2 regions of the Nocardiopsis sp. iso_186 genome follow, and region 1 is predicted to be linked to the other one. Evidence: predicted binding sites of a transcription regulator. Region 1 holds the regulator's gene; the other holds the start of a gene.
The links. Region 1 encodes HspR, which represses chaperone genes until heat shock. Its sites were predicted from a motif close to ANTTGAGTCNNNNNGACTCAANT; they were not measured.
Positions count from the first base shown of each region.

Region 2: a site for HspR is predicted at 3,670-3,692, ahead of lon (endopeptidase La). Genes of this name have one in related genera too.

Region 1 covers NZ_CM149670.1:5,188,981-5,195,640, forward strand. The annotation lists gene dnaK (molecular chaperone DnaK) at 1-1,088, shown strand, start outside; gene grpE (nucleotide exchange factor GrpE) at 1,123-1,824, shown strand; gene dnaJ (molecular chaperone DnaJ) at 1,961-3,124, shown strand; gene AC0VYP_RS22570 (heat shock protein transcriptional repressor HspR) at 3,130-3,546, shown strand; gene clpB (ATP-dependent chaperone ClpB) at 3,640-6,231, shown strand; gene AC0VYP_RS22580 (glycosyltransferase) at 6,349-6,660, opposite strand, start outside.
Region 2 covers NZ_CM149670.1:1,026,532-1,033,191, reverse strand. The annotation lists gene AC0VYP_RS04685 (Gfo/Idh/MocA family oxidoreductase) at 1-803, opposite strand, end outside; gene lon (endopeptidase La) at 1,196-3,658, opposite strand; gene AC0VYP_RS04675 (ABC transporter substrate-binding protein) at 3,927-5,264, shown strand; gene AC0VYP_RS04670 (carbohydrate ABC transporter permease) at 5,338-6,318, shown strand; gene AC0VYP_RS04665 (carbohydrate ABC transporter permease) at 6,315-6,660, shown strand, end outside.

The DNA.
Region 1 (6,660 bases):
CCTACATCACGGCGTCGGCCGAGGGCCCGCTGCACCTGGACGAGAAGCTCAGCCGAGCCGAGTTCCAGCGCCTCACCTCCGACCTCCTTGAGCGCACCAAGGCTCCGTTCCAGCAGGTCATCCGGGACGCCAGCATCGGCGTCAACAAGATCGACCACGTGGTCCTGGTCGGCGGTTCCACCCGTATGCCGGCCGTCGTGAACCTGGTCAAGGAGCTGACCGGCGGCAAGGAGCCCAACAAGGGCGTCAACCCCGACGAGGTCGTGGCCATCGGCGCGGCCCTTCAGGCCGGCGTGCTCAAGGGCGACGTCAAGGACGTCCTGCTGCTCGACGTGACCCCGCTGTCGCTGGGCATCGAGACCAAGGGCGGCGTGTTCACCAAGCTCATCGAGCGCAACACGGCCATCCCGACCAAGCGCTCGGAGATCTTCACGACCGCCGACGACAACCAGCCTTCCGTGCAGATCCAGGTCTACCAGGGCGAGCGCGAGTTCGCCCGGGACAACCGCCGCCTCGGGGTCTTCGACCTCACCGGCCTGCCCCCGGCGCCGCGCGGTGTCCCGCAGGTCGAGGTCGCCTTCGACATCGACGCCAACGGCATCGTCAACGTCACGGCCAAGGACCTGGGCACGGGCAAGGAGCAGTCGGTGACCATCTCCGGCGGGTCCGCCCTGCCGAAGGAGGACATCGACCAGATGATCCGCGACGCCGAGCAGTACGCCGACGAAGACCGCAAGCGCCGTGAGGACGCCGAGGTCCGCAACAACGCCGAGTCGCTGGTCTACCAGACCGAGAAGGTCATCGCCGACAACGACGACAAGATCCCGGCCGAGGTCAAGACCGAGACCCAGGAGGCCGTCGCCGAGCTGAAGAAGGCTCTCGAAGGCTCCGACATCGACGCCATCCGCTCCGCGAGCGAGAAGGTCGCGCTTTCCAGCCAGAAGATCGGTTCCGCGATCTACAGCCAGAACCAGCAGAGCGGCGACTCCGCGGACGCCCCGGGCCCGAACGCCTCCGCCGACGACAACGACGTCGTGGACGCCGAGATCGTTGACGAGGAGCAGCCCAAGCGCGAAGGCAACGCCTGAAGTCCGCGGCCAGTCGAAGAGGAGGCGTAGCTAAATGGCGGTGCCGGAGAACGAGAACGGCAACGAACAGCAGGGCCCGGTGATCCGCGACAAGCGGCGCATCGACCCCGAAACCGGTGAGCTGCGTACCCCGGAGCCTGCCGAGGAGCCGACTGCGGCGCCCGAGGCAGAGCCGGACGACGCTGCGGAACCCGTAGTCGCAGAGGAGGTTCCCGCGCTCGACGACACGGAACTGTCGTCGCTGCGGGAGGAACTCACCGAGCGCACGAACGACCTGAAGCGGTTGCAGGCGGAGTACGTCAACTACCGCAAGCGGGTCGAGCGCGACCGGGTGGTCGTGCGGGAGCAGGCGCTGGCCCAGGTCCTGGGCGAGCTGCTGCCGATCCTGGACGACATCGGGCGGGCCCGCTCCCACGACGAGCTGAACGGCGGGTTCAAGTCGGTCGGCGAGTCGCTGGAGTCGCTGGTGACCAAGTTGGGGTTGAAGAAGTACGCGGAGCAGGGCGACGAGTTCGACCCGAACGTGCACGAGGCCCTGACCATGGTCCCCTCCCCCGGCGTGAGCGTGCCCACCGTCCTGGAAGTGTTCCAGCCCGGTTACCTCATCGGTGAGCGCATCATCCGACCGGCCCGCGTGGTCGTGGCCGGGCCGGGTGACGATGCGCCCGCGCCGCAGCCCGCGGCCGAGACGCCCTCACCCGCCGAGGCCGAGGCCCCGGCCGAGGGCGAGCAGTAGTGAACCGGGGGCGGTGCGGCCGAAACCGCGGCACCGCCCCCGGCCTTCCGCCGAACACGGCGGATCCGGCCCTTGGCGGCCGGGATCGGCGGGGGATGCAGACACAACGGACGAGCACAGGGAGAAGCAGGCGTCGATGAGCACCAAGGACTACCTGGAGAAGGACTTTTACAAGGTCCTCGGAGTCTCAAAGACGGCCACGGCTGACGAGATCAAGTCGTCCTACCGCAAGCTCGCCCGTAAGTACCACCCCGACGCCAACAAGAGCGACGCCGCGGCGGAGAAGACCTTCAAGGAGATCTCCGAGGCGTACAGCGTCCTGTCCGACGAGAAACGCCGCAAGGAGTACGACGACGCCCGTTCCATGTTCGGCGGGGCCTACCGCCCCAATGGCGGCGGCGGGGCCGGCGACTTCAACCTCGGTGACCTGTTCGGCCAGGGAACCCCGGGTGGTGCCGGCGGCGCAGGCGGCGAGCGGCTGAGCGACCTGTTCGGGGGCCTGTTCGGCGGACGCGGAGGCCGGTTGACGACCCAGGCCAGACGCGGCGCGGACGTGGAGACCGAGGCGAAGCTGACCTTCGCGGAGGCCGCCAACGGGGTGACCCGGTCGTTCCATCTGACCTCCGAGACTTCCTGCCCGACCTGCCGGGGCACCGGGGCCAAGGACGGCAGTGCGCCGCGGGTCTGCCCCAAGTGCTCGGGGACCGGGCACGAGAACAAGAACCTGGGCGGCTTCTCCCTGTCGGAGCCGTGCAGCGAGTGCCGGGGGCGCGGACTCGTCGTCAACGACCCGTGCACCACCTGCCACGGCAGCGGACGCGGCAAGAGCACCCGCACGATTCAGGCCCGGATCCCGGCAGGCGTGTCCGACGGCCAGAAGATCCGCATCAAGGGCAAGGGCGCGCCGGGCGAACGAGGCGGCCCGGCCGGAGACCTATTCGTGGTGGTACATGTGCAGCCGCACCCGGTGTTCGGCAAGTCCGGTGACAATCTGACCATCACCGTCCCGGTGACCTTCCCCGAGGCGGTACTCGGCGCGGACGTCCGCGTCCCGACGATGAACGGTTTCCCTGTCACCGTCAAGATTCCCCAGGGCACACCCAACGGGCGCACGCTCCGGGTCCGCGGCAAGGGTGCCCAGCGACGCGACGGCACGGTCGGCGACATGCTGGTCACCATCGAGGTCGCGGTCCCGCAGAACCTCAGCAGTGAGGCTCGGCAAGCCCTGGAGCAGTTCCGCACCGCCACAGCCGACCAGGACCCGCGCAGCGACCTCGAAGCGCGGGCTAAGGGGGCGTAAGAGCCATGACCACTCCCGCGTTCGGCGATGACACTCCGGTCTATGTCATCTCGGTGGCGGCGGAGCTGTCCGGGCTGCACCCGCAGACCCTTCGGCAGTACGACCGGCTCGGTCTGGTCTCACCGGGCCGGGCGTCCGGACGTGGACGGCGCTACTCGATGCGCGACATCCAGCAGTTGCGGGAGGTACAGCGGCTGTCCCAGGTGGAGGGCATCAACCTCGCCGGGATCAAACGCATCCTGGAGCTACAGCGCGAGGTCACCGAGTTGCGCGAGCACCTGTTCCATCTCCACAACGAGATGGAGGCGGCGCGTGCGGCAGTGCGGCGGGCCGCCGGGGTCGCACGCCCGGACGCCCCGGGCGGCGAGCTGGTGCGCCGCACCCGGCTCACCATCTTCAACACCCACCCCCCCGAGCAGTAGGCCCTGGTCACGGCCCCGAGGCTCGGGGACGTGCCGGACCACAGGCACTGATCCGACTGTTCTCGTGTTTCACCAGAAGGGGGCGCAAGAGCCGTGGAGTACAAGTTCACCAAGAAGAGCCAGGAAGCGCTGTCGGGGGCGATCCGGCGCGCGACCACGGACGGCAGTCCGCAGGTCGAGCCGGTCCATCTGCTCGTCGCACTGGTCAACCAGTCCGAGGGGGTCATCCGGCCGCTCCTCAAAGAGGTCGGAGTGGACCCTGCGGTATTGAACGCACAGGTCGAAGAAGCCATCGCGGGCCTGCCCAAGGCGTCTGGCACGAGTCTGAGCACGCCGGGCAGTTCGCGTCAGCTGATCGTGTCACTGAACACCGCGGCCCAGCGCGCCGAGCAGTTGGAGGACGCGTTCGTCTCCACCGAGCACCTGCTCGTGGGGCTGGCCACCGACGGCGGGACGGCCGCGACACTGCTGCGCGAGTCGGGGGCCACCCCCGAAGCGCTGCTGGAGGCGTTCGAGCGGGTTCGCGGGCACGCCAAGGTCACCTCAGAAAATCCGGAGGAGACGTACCAGTCCCTGGAGAAGTACGGCGTCAACCTCACCGAGCGGGCCCGGGCAGGCGAGTTGGACCCGGTGATCGGGCGCGACTCCGAGATCAGGCGGGTCATCCAGGTCCTGTCGCGACGCACCAAGAACAACCCGGTTCTCATCGGCGAACCCGGGGTGGGCAAGACCGCGGTCGTCGAGGGCCTGGCCCAGCGCATCGTCGCCGGGGACGTCCCCGAGTCTCTGCGCGACAAGCGGCTCATCTCACTCGACCTCGCCGCGATGGTGGCCGGCGCGAAATACCGGGGCGAGTTCGAGGAACGGCTGAAGGCCGTCCTCAACGAGATCAAGGAGAGCAACGGGCAGGTCATCACCTTCATCGACGAGCTGCACACGGTCGTGGGCGCGGGTGCCGCCGAGGGTGCCATGGACGCGGGCAACATGCTCAAGCCGATGCTGGCCAGAGGCGAGCTGCGCATGGTGGGTGCCACCACCCTGGACGAGTACCGCGAGCGCATCGAGAAGGATCCGGCGCTTGAGCGACGGTTCCAGCAGGTCATGGTGGGTGAGCCTTCGGCAGCCGACACGATTGCGATCCTGCGGGGGTTGAAGAGCCGCTACGAGGCCCACCACAAGGTGCAGATCGCCGACTCCGCACTGGTCGCGGCGGCAACACTGTCCGACCGCTACATAACGGCGCGGTTCCTGCCCGACAAAGCCATCGACCTGATCGACGAGGCGGCCTCCCGGCTGCGCATGGAGATCGACTCCCGCCCGGTGGAGATCGACGAGCTCCAACGTGCCGTGGACCGGCTCAAGATGGAGGAGCTGGCGCTGGAGAAGGAGTCCGACTCCGCGTCCCTGCACCGGCTGGAGCGCTTGCGCGCTGACCTCGCCGACAAACAGGAGCATCTCAACGGCCTGATCGCGCGCTGGGAGCAGGAGAAGGCGGGCCTGAACCGGGTCGGTGAGCTCAAGGAGCGGTTGGACGCCCTACGCGGCCAGGCCGAACGCGCGCAGCGCGACGGAGCCTTCGAGGAGGCGTCCCGGCTGATGTACGGCGAGATCCCGCAACTGGAGCGCCAGTTGGAGGAGGCCGCGGAGGAGGACGAGGTCGAGCGCGACCAGTCCGCCATGGTCAAGGACGAGGTCGGCGCAGACGATGTCGCCGAGGTCGTCTCCTCCTGGACCGGCATCCCCGTGGGGCGACTCCTGGAGGGCGAGACCTCCAAGCTGCTGCGGATGGAGGAGGAGCTGGGCCAACGGTTGATCGGGCAGGCCAAGGCGGTCGCCGCGGTCTCCGACGCCGTACGCCGTGCCCGCGCCGGGATCTCCGACCCCGACCGGCCCACGGGTTCCTTCCTGTTCCTCGGTCCCACCGGTGTGGGAAAGACCGAGCTGGCCAAGGCTCTGGCGGAGTTCCTGTTCGACGACGAGCGCGCGATCGTGCGCATCGACATGAGCGAGTACTCCGAGAAACACTCGGTGGCACGGCTGGTCGGGGCGCCTCCCGGCTACGTCGGCTACGAGGAGGGCGGTCAGCTCACCGAAGCGGTCCGGCGCAGGCCCTACACGGTCGTGCTGCTGGACGAGGTGGAGAAAGCACACATCGAGGTCTTCGACACCCTGCTCCAGGTACTGGACGACGGCCGGTTGACCGACGGCCAGGGGCGCCAGGTGGATTTCCGCAACACCATCCTGATTTTGACCTCCAACCTGGGTTCGCAGTTCCTGGTGGACCAGTCGATGGACGAGGCGAGCCGGCACGACAAGGTGATGCAGGTGGTACGCACCACCTTCAAGCCGGAGTTCCTGAACCGGCTGGACGATGTCATCGTCTTCGACGCGTTGTCCACCGAGGAGCTGACCAGGATCGTGGATCTCCAGGTCAACAAATTGGCAAAGCGTCTGGCCGACCGCCGCCTGGGCCTGGAGGTCACTCCCGCGGCCCGCGAGTGGCTGGCCCTGACCGGCTTCGATCCCGTCTACGGCGCACGCCCGCTGCGCCGGCTCGTCCAGGCGTCGATCGGCGACCCGCTCGCGCGGGCGTTGCTCTCCGGCGAGCTTCGCGAGGGCGACACCGTGCGGGTGGACGTGGACGAGTCCAAGGACGCGCTGAAGGTGGGTGCGACGAAGGACTGAGCCGGACGCACCGCGGTACGTGACGCATGGCGCGCACGGACCGCCACGAAAAAGCGCCCCGATGCAATTGCATCGGGGCGCTTCGTCAGGGCACGGAAGCGCAGAGCGCGCGCAGGGTCAACGGACGGCGGACTCGATCAGGTCGGCCGCGCGCACGACGCCTTCGCGACTGCGGATCTCCTCTCCCGTCTCGGTGAGGCTGCGGCGCAGTGCCGCGTTGCCGAGCAGGTTCTCCACGGTGGCGCGCAACTCGTCAGGCTCGAACTGGTAGGGGTCCAGACGCTGCCCGAGACCCAGTTCGTGGACGCGCTGGGCGTTGTCGTACTGGTCCCAGAACAGCGGCAGCACGATCATCGGCTTGCCGAAGTGCAGCGCCTCGGTGACGGTGTTGTTGCCGCCGTGCGTGATGACCAGGTCCACCAGCGGAAG
Region 2 (6,660 bases), 1.4 Mb from region 1:
TGGCCGTCAAGGCCGTGGACGGTGAACGCCGCGCGGTCGCCCAGGACCCGAAAGCGCGGGCCGAGCTGAGCCGCCAGTGCGCTCATCCACAGGTGGGACCGGACGCCCCCGCGGTGGGTGAGGGCGAGGAAGGTGTCGTCGTCGGAGCCGACACCGGGACGACGGGAGTCGAGTTCGGCGTAGACGGTGGCGACCGGGCCGAACAGGTTGACCGCCTGATCGATGAGGTGTGCCCCCAGGTCGTAGAGGAGGCCGGCTCCCTGTTCGACCCGGCCGCTCTCGCGCCAGGACCCCTTGGGCCGGGGACGCCAGCGGTCGAACCGGGACTCGAACCTATGGACTCGGCCGAGCTCGCCGTGTTCGATGAGTTGCCACAGGGTCAGGAAGTCGCTGTCCCAACGGCGGTTCTGAAAGACCGTGAGGACCTGTTCCAGACGCTGCGCGTGGTCGGCGAGGTCGCGTGCCTCGACCGGGCTGAGCGCGAAGGGCTTGTCCACGACCACGGCGAGCCCTGCGTCCAGGGCTGCCCGCGCCAGCGGCGCGTGGGTCTCGTTGGGCGTGGTGACAACGGCGATCTCGAACTCACCCGCACGCTTCCACAGCTCCTGCGCAGAGGCGATCACCTCGGTGCGGGGATAGCGGTCGCGCACAGCGGACGCACGTTCGTCGTTGCCGGTGACCACGGCCGAGAGCCGCAGCCCGGGGGTGGCGTCGATGAGCGGGGCGTGGAACACCTCGCCGCCCTTGCCGTAGCCGATCAGGGCGACGTGCAGGGCTGGGTCGGTGTCGTGAGCGGTGGTCATCCCTCCAATTTATGGGAGACCGCCGCTCCCCTCGTGGCGGGCACCCGACCGGCGACCCCGCTTCGGCTGCCCGATCGCTGTACGCGGTGAGGCGGGAGGACCGGCCGCCGACGGCAGGCCGTCGGGGCTGGCCTTGTCCGGGCCGAGCGGTTCCGTCACCACCGGCCGCCTCCGGGACGTGCGGGCCGTCGAGCCCGCTACTACGGCTCCGCCGACGTGCGGCGCGGTTCGGCGCGGACGGGGTGCTCCTCGGTCGTGGTGAACGGTTCGACACAGCCATCGGTCCTACGACGGCCGGGCCGCCGGATTGCCCGGCGGCCCGGCGTCCACTCGCTCGGCAGCGGCCACGCGTCCTCGGAGAGCACCTCCGGGGCCGGAGAGCCGTCGGTCCATCACGCGGAGGCTGCTGCTCCTGACCCCTCTTGCACCGCAACCGTCTGCGTGCTGTGCGCGGGCTCCAGCGCGAGGGCGAGTACCTCCCGCACGTCGCTGACCGGGTGGACAGTGAGCTGCTCCAGCACCTCATCGGGCACATCGTCCAGATCGGGCTCGTTGCGTGCCGGGATGAGCACCGTGCCGATGCCCGCCCGATGCGCGGCGAGCAGCTTCTGCTTGACCCCGCCGATCGGCAGCACCCGGCCCGTCAGGGAGACCTCTCCGGTCATCGCCACGTCCGAGCGAGCTGGACGCCCCGAGAGCAGGGAAGCCAAGGCCGTCGTCATCGTGACGCCCGCGCTGGGGCCGTCCTTGGGGATCGCTCCCGCAGGAACGTGGATGTGCACCCCCCGTTCCTTGAGGTCACCGACCGGAAGTTCCAGCTCGGCACCGCGTGATCGCAGATAGGACAGCGCGATCTGCGCGGACTCCTTCATGACGTCGCCGAGCTGACCGGTCAGCGACAGTCCGCTGGCCCCCGATTCGGCGTCGGCCAGCGACGCCTCGACGAAGAGCACGTCACCGCCCGCCCCGGTCACCGCAAGCCCGGTGGCGACACCGGGGACGGACACCCGCTCGGCGGACTCGGGTGTGTGGCGCGGCCTGCCGATGTAGTCGGGCAGGTCTGCGGCGTCAACGGTGAGCGGCAGCTCCCGCTCACCCAGTGCGACGGAGGCCGCTGCCTTGCGCAGCACACGGGCGATGGAGCGCTCCAGCGAGCGCACCCCCGCCTCCCGGGTGTACTCCCCCGCGATCAGACGCAGCGCGTCCTCGGTGAGCGCGGCCTCGGAGGCGTCCAGGCCGGCCTTCTCCAGCTGACGGGGCAGCAGGTGGTCCCGGGCGATGACGACCTTCTCGTCCTCGGTGTAGCCGTCCAGCTCCACCAGTTCCATCCGGTCCAGCAGCGGGCCGGGGATCGTGTCCAGGGCGTTCGCCGTGGCGAGGAAGACCACGTCGGAGAGGTCGAGGTTGACCTCCAGATAGTGGTCGCGGAAGGTGTGGTTCTGCGCGGGGTCGAGCACCTCCAGCAGTGCTGCGCTGGGGTCTCCCCGGTAGTCGCTGCCGACCTTGTCGATCTCGTCCAACAGCACGACCGGGTTCATCGTCCCGGCCTCCTTGACGGCCCGCACGATCCGGCCCGGGAGCGCGCCGACGTAGGTCCGGCGGTGGCCACGGATCTCGGCCTCGTCGCGCACCCCGCCGAGGGCGACCCGGGTGAAGGAGCGACCCATGGCACGCGCCACGCTCTCACCGAGCGAGGTCTTGCCGACTCCGGGCGGCCCCACCAGGGCGAGCACCGCACCACTGCGCCGACCGCCGATGACGCCCAGCCCCTTCTCCTCGCGGCGCTTGCGCACCGCCAGGTACTCGATGATGCGGTCCTTGACGTCGTCCAGGCCGGAGTGGTCGGCGTCGAGAACACCACGCGCCTCGCCTATGCCGTAGGCGTCGGTGGTGCGCTCGTTCCAGGGCATGTCCAGGACGGTGTCGAGCCAGGTGCGGATCCAGCCCGCCTCCGGCGAGGAGTCACCGGCCCGCTCCAGCTTGTCCACCTCGGCGAGGGCAGCCTTCGCGACGTGTTCGGGCAGCGCAGCCGCCTCGACGCGTCCGCGGTAGTCCTCCTCCTCGCTGCCCGGCTTGCCCGACAGCTCGTTGAGTTCCTTGCGCACGGCCTCCATCTGGCGCCTCAGCAGGAACTCGCGCTGCTGCTTGTCCACCCCCTCCTGGACGTCCTTGTTGATGGTCTCGGAGACATCCAGTTCGGCCAGGTAGGCACGGGTCCACTCGACCAGCAGCCCCAGCCGCTCGGAAACGTCGTAGGTCTCCAGGAGCTCCAGCTTCTGGGCGGTCTTGAGGAACGGGGAGTAGCCACCACGGTCGGCGAGCAGTCCGGCGTCGTCGATCTGTTGGACGCCGTCCAGGATCTGCCAGGCGCCACGCTTTTGCAGGTAGGTGGTGAGCAGGGTCTTGTACTCGCGGGCGAGCTCCTGGACCCGGCCCGGATAGCCGCCTTCCGGGGCGGCGTCGTCGTGGGTGGTCGCGTCCACCCACAGCACGTCGCCCGACGACCGGCCGACAGCGGTCGCGGGAGCGGTGGTGACGCCGCCGACCCGCGCCCGGACCACGCCGCGCAATGCGGCGGCCGGGTCTCCGTCAGGGGTGCGCCCGACCTGCTCGATCAGCGCCACGGTACCCACGCCGGTGTAGGAGCCGTCCACCCGCGGCACGATCAGCACCCGCGGTTTGCCCCCGGCACGCCCCGCGGCCCCCTTCCCTGCGGACTCCACCGCCTGAGCCGCCTCGATCGCGGCACTGACCTCGGCCTCGGAAATGTCAACCGGTACGACCATGCCGGGAAGAACAACGTCGTCGTCAAGCGGCAGGACGGGCAACGTCACGCCGGACTTCGTGTCACTCATCGGACCCTCCTTCTTGAGTCACTAAGACTCAATAAAGAAGAGTCGAGTTTTGTTCCATGACGCGTGTTCGCCGTGAGCGATCACGCCATCACGGCTGTACTTGAGGGCGAAACCGTCGCTTAACAGGCACTCCCCCCACGTGACAAAACCGTTACGCCGATGAGGCGGCAAATGTGTGGACTTTCACCAGCAAAACTACTTGCATCAAAGCTCACGAGGCCTTGGTCTACACCTTTGGTCAAGCGTTCCTGGAGGTACGTGAATGCCGATGTCCCAGAGAAACCGCAGCGCGATCGCGGCAACGCTCTCGCTGGCCTTCCTCGCCAGCGGGTGCTCGTATCTGGAAGGAGGTGGAACGCAGGCAGCCGACCCGGAGTCCCCCGAATGCGAGGCCTTCTCCCAGTGGCAGGGGAACGAAGGCAGTGTCGAGATCTACGCCTCCATCCGCGACGAGGAGGCCGAACGGATGGAGCGGTCCTGGCAGCAGTTCGCCGACTGCACCGGGATCAACATCCAGTACGAGGGCAGCGGCGAGTTCGAGGCCCAGGTCCAGGTGAAGGTGGACGGCGGCAATGCCCCCGACATCGCGCTGTTCCCCCAGCCCGGGCTGCTCAAGCGCTTCGTCGAGGCCGGCTCCGCTGTCCCCGCACCCGACAGCGTCAAGGAACTGGCCGAGACCGGTTGGAGCGAGGACTGGCTGAACTACGCCACCGTCAACGGCCAGCTGTACGGCACCCCGCTGGGCGCCAACTTCAAGTCTTTCGTCTGGTACTCCCCCAGCTTCTTCAGCGAGAACGGCCACGAGGTCCCCGAGACCTGGGACGACCTGATCAAGGTCAGCGACGCCATCGCCGACGACGGCACCAAGCCCTGGTGCGTCGGCATCGAATCCGGTGACGCCACCGGCTGGCCGGCCACCGACTGGATCGAGAACGTGATCCTGCGCGACGGCGGCCCCGACGTCTACGACCAGTGGGTCGAGCACGAGATCCCCTTCAACGACGACAAGATCACCTCGGCCTTCGGCAGGGCCGACGAGATCCTGCGCAACGAGGACTACGTCAACGGCGGCTACGGCAGCGTCCAGAGCATCGCCACGACCTCCTTCCAGGACGCAGGCATGCCGATCCTGGACGGTGACTGCGGCATGTACCTGATGGGCTCCTTCTACGCCGCACAGTGGCCCGAGGACACCACGGTCGCCGAGGACGGCGATGTCTTCGCCTTCAACCTTCCGCCGGTCAACCCCGCGGACGGCACCCCCGTCATGGGCGGCGGCGAGTTCGTCGGCGCGTTCGCCGACCGGCCCGAGGTCGTAGCGGTCCGCGAGTACCTGGCCACCGCCGACTACGCCGACCGACGCGCCGCCGAAGGCGCATGGTTCTCGGCTCACCAGGAACTCGACCTGGACACCCTCGAAACACCCACCGACCGGCTGGGGGCCGAAATCCTGCGCGACCCCGAAACCGTGTTCCGTTTCGACGGCAGCGACCTGATGCCGGCCGCGGTGGGGACGGGAACGTTCTGGCGGGGTATGACCAACTGGATCAACGGCGAGGAGACCACGACCACGCTCGACTACATCGAGAACTCCTGGCCCTCCTAACGGAGACGGTTGTCTGGGCGCCGCTCCTGTCGGGAGCGGCCCCCGGACAGCCCCGATTCACGGAAGGGACAGGATGGGCTTCTCCATTCTGAACGAGCTTCCCAAGCTCGTCTGGTTACTCATTGCCGTCGCCACATTCCTCGGAGTCATCGGCGGCCTGCTCTTCTTCATCGACCGCGGCCCCAAGAGCAAGCACGAGTGGTGGCAAGCCGCCCTCTTTTTGGGTCCGGCAGTAATTCTGTTGCTACTGGGTTTGGTGTACCCGGCCTTCCGGACCGGTCTGTTGTCGTTTTCGGACGGCACCGGCCAGAACTGGGTGGGCCTGCGCAACTACGTCTGGATGTTCAGCCAGCCCGAGATCCTGACGGTGCTGCGCAACACACTGCTGTGGGTCATCTTCGCCCCGGTGCTGGCAACGGCGACGGGCCTGATGTACGCGATCCTGGTTGACCGCAAGCGGTTCGAGTCGATAGCCAAGTCGCTGATCTTCATGCCCATGGCGATCTCGTTCGTGGGCGCCAGCATCATCTGGCGGTTCGTCTACGCCTACCGTCCACCCGAAGGCGACCAGATCGGCCTGCTCAACCAGCTCATCGTGTGGATGGGCGGCGAACCGCAGCTATGGCTGCTCAACGCCCCGCTGAACACGCTTCTGCTGATCGTCGTACTGATCTGGGTCCAGGCCGGATTCGCGATGGTGGTGCTGTCGGCTGCGATCAAGGCGATCCCGGACGAGATCGTCGAGGCTGCCCGGATCGACGGGACCAACGCCTGGCAGCAGTTCTGGCGTATCACGTTGCCGACGGTGTGGCCGACGCTGACCGTCGTCCTGATCACCATCTCGGTCCAGACCCTCAAGGTTTTCGACATCGTGCGCACCATGACCGGCGGCCAGTACAACACCAGCGTCATCGCCAACGAGATGTACGCACAGGCGTTCCGTTATGGTGAGCTCGGCCAAGGCTCGACACTCGCGGTGTTCCTGTTCGTCCTGGTGGTCCCGCTTGTCATCGTGCAGATGCGCACCAACCGACGTGTGAGGGAGCAGGGATGAGCCAGCAGACGCAGACGCCGCCCGCCGCGCCCGCCGCCGCACCGAAACCCCGCGTGAGCCGGGAGACCTCGGCCGCCCGGGTCCGCAAACGGCTGTCGAGCTCGACGGCGACCCTCGCGGCGATCGTGATCGCCGCGCTCTGGACCCTGCCGACCGCGGGATTGTTCATCTCCTCCTTCCGTCCCGAGCGCGAGCTCAAGACGACCGGCTGGTGGACGTTCTTCAGCGATCCGCAGGTCACCCTGGCCAACTACCGGGACGTACTGTTCGGCACTGCCAGCCAGGGGCAACTGGCCACGTACTTCGTGAACTCGTTCGTCATCACGTTGCCGGCGACCGTGT